2 regions of the Paenibacillus sp. FSL H8-0332 genome follow, and region 1 is predicted to be linked to the other one. Evidence: predicted binding sites of a transcription regulator. Region 1 holds the regulator's gene; the other holds the start of a gene.

The links. The regulator CtsR, encoded in region 1, represses protease genes until heat stress. The targets are predictions, from matches to a motif close to ATGGTCAATAAAGGTCAAACA.
Region 2: clpP (ATP-dependent Clp endopeptidase proteolytic subunit ClpP) is a predicted target of CtsR. The motif match lies at 1,656-1,676, and genes of this name have one in related genera.

What each region holds. Positions count from the first base shown of each region.
Region 1 covers NZ_CP150145.1:6,405,484-6,408,900, reverse strand. Annotated here, with positions in the region: gene NST43_RS27935 (GNAT family N-acetyltransferase) at 333-1,505, shown strand; gene NST43_RS27930 (CtsR family transcriptional regulator) at 1,866-2,327, shown strand; gene NST43_RS27925 (UvrB/UvrC motif-containing protein) at 2,357-2,878, shown strand; gene NST43_RS27920 (protein arginine kinase) at 2,907-3,417, shown strand, end outside.
Region 2 covers NZ_CP150145.1:7,343,079-7,346,495, reverse strand. Annotated here, with positions in the region: gene gap (type I glyceraldehyde-3-phosphate dehydrogenase) at 1-23, opposite strand, end outside; gene NST43_RS32255 (sugar-binding domain-containing protein) at 140-1,192, opposite strand; tRNA gene NST43_RS32250 (tRNA-Arg) at 1,495-1,569, shown strand; gene clpP (ATP-dependent Clp endopeptidase proteolytic subunit ClpP) at 1,763-2,359, shown strand; gene NST43_RS32240 (GDSL-type esterase/lipase family protein) at 2,444-3,082, opposite strand; gene NST43_RS32235 (DUF4163 domain-containing protein) at 3,239-3,417, opposite strand, start outside.

The DNA.
Region 1 (3,417 bases):
ATGTGGATACAATTTCAGGAACGAATCTATCCCCGGAGGATGGGGGTATAACGCATAATTCAAGGGATGAGTCAAGAAAAAACATAAGTAATACACCGATTTTGTGGATAAAAAGTGAATAATGTGGATAGATAATTGCTATTCGTGGATAACTCGTTTTTGCCGGAAGAAACTCTTTCCGGTTTTTTATTTTTTAGTACAAAGGCTGTGGATAACTTGTGTATTAAAGCCGATTCGGGGCGCCTCGTTAGCATCCGGACGATTTGCTTGTTATACTCTCTAATAAGCAATAATTGTCGCGATTTCTATGAAATATTAACGGGGTGAGCAGAATGGAAATTAGGAAATTACGGAACGAAGAATTTGAGGACAGCTTGAGCTTGTCCGAATATGCTTTTCAGTACAAGGTGTCCGGGGAAGACCGGGTACGCGCCAGGGAGAAATTTAAGCCGGACCAGATATGGGGGCTTTTTGAAGGAGATGGAATAGGCGCACAACTGACGCTTCTTCCGCTACAGGCATGTATCCAGGGCAGACCCGTTTCCATGGGGGGAATTGCCGGTGTCGCGACTTGGCCGGAGAACCGCCGGCAGGGGTATGTAGCCCATCTGCTGACCCATGCGCTGAAGACAATGAATGAGAACGGTCAAACGTTGTCCTTTTTGCATCCGTTCCTGATTCCTTTTTACCGTAAATTTGGCTGGGAGATCTACTGTGAATATAAGAAGTACACCATTCCTGTAGGGAAGTTCCCGAATAAGACGGAGATCCAAGGGACTGTGAAGCGCGGGACACCTGATATTGCAGTATTTCAGCAGTTGTACAATACATTTGCCATGCGGTATAACGGCACGCTCCTGCGCACTGAGCAATGGTGGAAAGAAAGAGTGCTCGATGAGGATACGCACAGAGGTGTGTTTTATTCGGAGCAGGGTGAACCGGAAGGATATGTGCTGTATAAAATAGTGAACCAAGAGCTGATCATTGATGAATTTATCTATGTGAATGAGCTGGCCCGCCAGGGCTTGTGGACCTTTCTTGCCAACCATGACTCCATGATTACAGCCGCACAGCTGAAGCTGGTGCCTGCTGATGACATACTTCCCTTCCTTCTCCCCGATCCGCGGATTGCGCAGGAGAATTATCCATACTTCATGGCACGTATTGTCAATGCTAAGGCTTTTGTGGAGAATATGACCTTCAATGTGCCGAAGGGTGACCGTGAACGGCTGCTTTATATTGAAGATAAGCATGCTTCCTGGAACAACGGGTTGTGGCGGTGGAATGTGTCGGAGCAGGGGGAAGCAACGTTTACCCAGATTCAGGGCGAGCGGTCAGAGGCTGACCTTGAATGCAGTATCGGTACGCTTACTGTGCTGCTGATGGGATATAAACGTCCGCATCAGGCAGCCAGGTACGGACAATTATCGGGGACTGCTGAGGCGACAGCTTGGCTTGAAGCGCTGATTCCGCAGGCCGAGACGGCATTATTCGATTTTTTCTGACAGAGAACGGCTCTTCCCCTTCCCTTGGAAGCGGAGGAGCTTTCCTATACATAACGTCTCAATTCAGTGATCTGTAAAGGGAACTGGAATACAATGCAGCCAATAAGTAAAAAATAAGAGTAACCCCTTGGAATTCAGTGAGAATATGTTATAATATGAAAAAGTCAAAGAAAGTCAAAGTCAACGCGGCCCCGAGCTCATCGTTCTCAGGAATGTAACATTTAGAGAAAAGCGCAGTGCATAGGCGATCACAGCCGATTCTTAATGCATTGCCCGGGTTAAATTCTTAAGAGCATGTCTGGACGGCAGGCGTTGGCGCAGTACAGATTTACCCAATGCTTACACACTGGAGGATGAGTGATGCGTAATATCTCCGATATTATTGAACAATATCTGAAAGGTATTTTGCATGAAAGTCCCGAAGGTACGGTGGAAATTCAGCGCAATGATCTGGCGGACCAGTTCTCCTGTGTCCCGTCTCAGATCAATTACGTCATTAGTACACGGTTCACATTGGAAAAGGGTTATGTCGTGGAGAGCAAACGCGGCGGTGGCGGATATATCCGGATTCAGCGCTATGAGCTGCCTCAGAATGTGGCCTTGTATGCACATCTGAACTCCACAATAGGGAATGATATTGATCAGAATTGTGCCGAAGGGCTGATTTATCAGCTGGAGGAGGCCCGTTTCCTCTCCAAACGTGAAGCGTGTCTGATGCGGTCCGCGGTTTCCCGGGAATGCCTGACGGTTAATCTGCCGTACCGGGATGAGATTCGTGCCAAGCTTATGAAGGCTATGTTAATCTCTTTATTAGGCAAATAATTTGTCAAATGGTAGGAGGGACACCGCTCATGCTATGCCAGGAATGCGGCGTCAAACCGGCTACACTCCACTTCACGAAGATTGTGAACGGAGAGAAGACGGAGTTTCATATCTGCGAAAGCTGTGCGCGGGAGAAGGGTGAACTGATTCCCGGGACTGCGGGAGGCTTCTCTATCCACAGCTTGCTTTCCGGTCTCCTTGATCTGGAAGGCTCGGGCAAGGGCAAAACAGCAGCGCAAAATGTGCAGGGTCTGCAGTGTGAAAACTGCGGCATGACCTATTCACAGTTCAGCAAGCTTGGACGGTTTGGCTGCAGCTCTTGCTATAAGTATTTCGATAGTACGCTCGACCCGCTTTTCAGACGGGTGCATGGCAGTACGGCACATGTCGGCAAGCTTCCCAAGCGTGCAGGTGCACAGATCATGTGCAAACGCCAGATTGATGAGCTGAAGCAGGAATTGCAGCAGAGTATTGTGCAGGAGGAGTTCGAGACCGCAGCTGAGCTGAGGGACAGAATCCGCAAGCTTGAAAAAGAAATGCCACAAGAGTAAAGTCTTTGATATATAGGGGGGATTGGACATGTCAAGTCTCCGGTTTACCGAACAAGCACTTAGTGACTGGATGCGCTGCGGTGGCAGTCATTCTGAGATTGTAATCAGCAGCCGTATGCGAATCGCACGTAATCTGGAGCATCTGCCCTTCCCGCTGCTTGCCTCAAGAGAGCAGTCCGAAGAGGTGCTGGACCTGCTTGCCCCCGTTTTTCAGGGTGAAGCCTCTGCAGATTTCGGCAACTTTGAGCTGCTGAGACTGGATGAGCTGGATGAGCTGGATAAAAAGGTACTGGTCGAGAAGCATCTCATCAGTCCTAATCTGGCGGATGATTCCAAAGGCGGAGCAGTCATTCTTAATGAGGACGAGTCGGTCAGCATTATGATCAATGAGGAGGATCATCTCCGCATTCAGTGTCTGTTCCCCGGATTGCAGGTCAGAGAAGCCTGGGTAAGGGCAACTGCCATCGACGATATTTTTGAGGCTGCTGTGAATTATGCCTTTGATGACCGCAGAGGTTACCTGACCAGTTGTCCCACCA
Region 2 (3,417 bases), 940 kb from region 1:
TTAATACCAACTTTTACACTCATTGAATAGTTCCTCCTAGATTTCGTTTTATTTATTCAAGACAGGCCGTAAGGCTCGTCAAGACAACAATGTTAAGTATAATGCATAAACCCTTTGCGCGCGCCCCATTTAATGGAATCTATAGGACCTTTTGCAACTGTGTGTCGATTTCCTTACCGATTTCGACAGCAGCCGCCTCGTCGATGACGAGAATATCCTCTTGCCCGAACCGCAGCATCGCATGAATGGCCTTCGCCTTGCGTTTACCTCCGGCAATACCGATAACGACTTCTGTACGGATAATGTCTTCCAGGCGCAGCCCCATGGTCAGCATAGTGTGAACCACTTCGCCGTCCTCATTGAAATAGTATCCGAAGGATTCGGCTACAGCGCCCTCGCCCTGAATCTCTGAGATCGTCCCGGAGTCCAGCTTGCGGCGGTGGGTCATTTCAATGGCATCACCTATTCCATGTACAATAATACGCGATCTGCGGATAATTTGTACAATCTCTCCAATATTGGAGTCCTGCGCAAGCGACTGATAAGCGTCTCCGCTAAGCAGATCGGGCACATGCAGCAGACGGTAATTGGCGCCAATCCGCTTGGCTATGGTTGAAGCAATGGTGTTGGCCTGTATCTCCATGCTCTCTCCCAGTCCTCCACGCGCCGGAACGACCCAGGCGTTCTTATAGGAAAGGGGGAGTGGCGGGCTCAACTGATCGGCCATCTCGGCCAGGGTTGATCCGCCGGTGACGGCAATCGTGTCGTCACTGCGCAGTACGCTGAGCAGTGCCTTGGAGCCTGCACGCCCCAGTTCACGCTTGGTGAACGGCGATGTCTCGCAATCGCCAGGTACCACAATTACTTTGGTGAGACCGTACGTAGTACGAATTTTCTCTTCCAGATCATCCAGGCCGAATAGGCTCTTGGCGACCGGCTCCAGCAGGTCAAGCAGTCCGCGACCGGCATCGCTAATGCGCATACCGACGCTCTCGATCTCAATGAGCCCCTGCGATTTCAGAAGATCCGTCTCGGCACGCAGCACCCGCTCGGTCATATCAAGCGATGCGGCTAACGTTCTGCGCCCAATAATATCGGACAGCATGATCTGATGTAGAATCGTATACCGTCTCTTAAGGGTTTCCATGAGATCAGGCAGAAGCTGCTTTTGGATTTCCAATAGATTACGCATGCTTTCACTCCTGCAACTTCGTCTTTCTCTTATCCCTTGTTCATGGTCTCAAAATGTCCCGGGTTAACTTTTTAAGTCCCACCCTTATTCTACCCAAAACTGACGCCGAGTGCAAGTGTTCCGAGACTATAATTCTCAGCCCGCTTTCATCTTATACATGGGCTTGTCCGGCGATCTACAGGCTGGAGGCGCTCTTCTCCATGTCTTTCACCTATCTTTATGAAATAGAGAAAAACTATTTCCTGCTGGATGCTTAATACACATTGCTTTTATCCGGGATGTGTATTATAATAATTTCTGTTGCGCCCGTGGTCCAATGGATATGACGTAGGCCTCCGAAGCCTGAGATCCAAGTTCGATTCTTGGCGGGCGCGCCATTATTTTCAAGTTTGTACATAATTTAGTAACGATTATATTATATTTAACCAATGAGCCCACTTAAGGGCTCTTTTTTTTGAAAGTAAGTTTGACTTTCTTTGACTTTTTGTTTGAATTTGTTTATCATGTGGTTAATACGGTAACAGTAAAAATGAACACATTCGAAGCACCAATTTCAAGGAGGTTTTCCACGTGAGTTATATTCCTATGGTAGTAGAACAGAGCAACCGCGGTGAGCGCGCTTATGACATCTATTCCCGCCTGCTGAAGGACCGCATCATTTTCCTTGGAACGGAGGTTAATGACGTGGTAGCCAATTCCATCATCGCACAAATGCTCTTCCTGGCTGCCGAGGACCCGGATAAGGATATTCACCTGTATGTGAACAGCCCCGGCGGTTCCATCACAGCGGGTATGGCTATATTTGATACAATGCAGTACATTAAGCCGGATGTCTCCACCATCTGTGTAGGTATGGCCGCTTCCATGGGAGCGTTCCTGCTGAACGCCGGCGCCAAGGGCAAGCGCTTCGCCCTCCCGAACAGCGAAATCATGATTCACCAGCCACTCGGCGGTGCTCAGGGCCAGGCTTCGGATATCGAAATCCGTGCCCGCCGCATCATCAAGCTGCGTGAGAAGCTGAATCGTATTCTGTCCGAACGTACGGGCCAGCCGATTGAGAAGATCGAGAAGGATACCGACCGCGATTACTTCATGAGCGCGGCAGACGCTGCTGAATACGGCATCGTGGACAAGGTAATTGAGAAGACCCTGCCAACAGGCGTATAAGTACCCGCTCCAATGAATACACAAAAAGGCTGCAACAGACCGGTCAGGTCCCGTTGCAGCCTTTTTGTTATGCCTATACATGAGCTACCTCAAGCCCCCGTACCCCAGGGCATCCAGCTTGCCTGCGATTACGCGGTAGCCTCTCCCGTTCGGGTGAATATGGTCCAGGAACAGCAGCCCCCGCTCATTACCGGCAAATTCATGATATATCGAAGCAAAACCTACGTTATTACTGTTGTAGCCTGACGCATAGCGGTTAAATTGCCGTACCCATTCTGTTGCTTCGTCCACCTGAGGGTATGGATTGTAGAGGCCTACCAACCGGATGATATAGGGGCTGCGTGTACCTGCTTTGAGCTGTGTAAGGGTGCCCATGATGTCGCTGTAATTGCGCTTGCAATCCCGGAGCGCCTGCTGCAGCAAGCCCTGGAATTCACCGGGCCTGGGCCCCGCTGCCCGGGCTGCCTTAATCAAGTCATTGCCGCCAATGGACATCGTAATGATCTGCGCATCCTTCACTGCTGCCCGGTAGACATTAGAGGTCCTCAGCCGCTGCTTCAGTCCCCCGGTAGTCAGACCGTTAACGCCAAGATTCGCCGGCACCACCGGCGTGCCCAGCCTCACTTCCGCCATCCGGCGGTAGATGGGGACAAAACCATTCCCGGGCAGCGCCCCGAAGCCGGTTGTGAGTGAATCTCCGATAGCCGTATAGGCATAGACCATAACCTTCCCTCCCCGTTATAAGCTGCTTGCCTCCTATAGCTTATGAACAACCGGGTGAAGTGGTAACGGCAGGGCAGGCTGAATAGGCCCTGCACATGAAGTATGCCCCTGCTTCTCCCGGAGGAGATGCAAGGGCATCCTGGATAATCGAATTTATTATTTCAGCGCTGCAAACGGACTGCTTCCATCCGGCAACAATTCCTTGAAGCCGAAGGTGAATTCCGGGAAGCCTGCGGCATATGCAGTGTATTCGTATAACTGGAAGAAGAGAACAGCTTTGCCGTCTTTTAGATAGAAGTACTTCTCGGTATTCAGGCCGTTGAACCCGCCCAGAT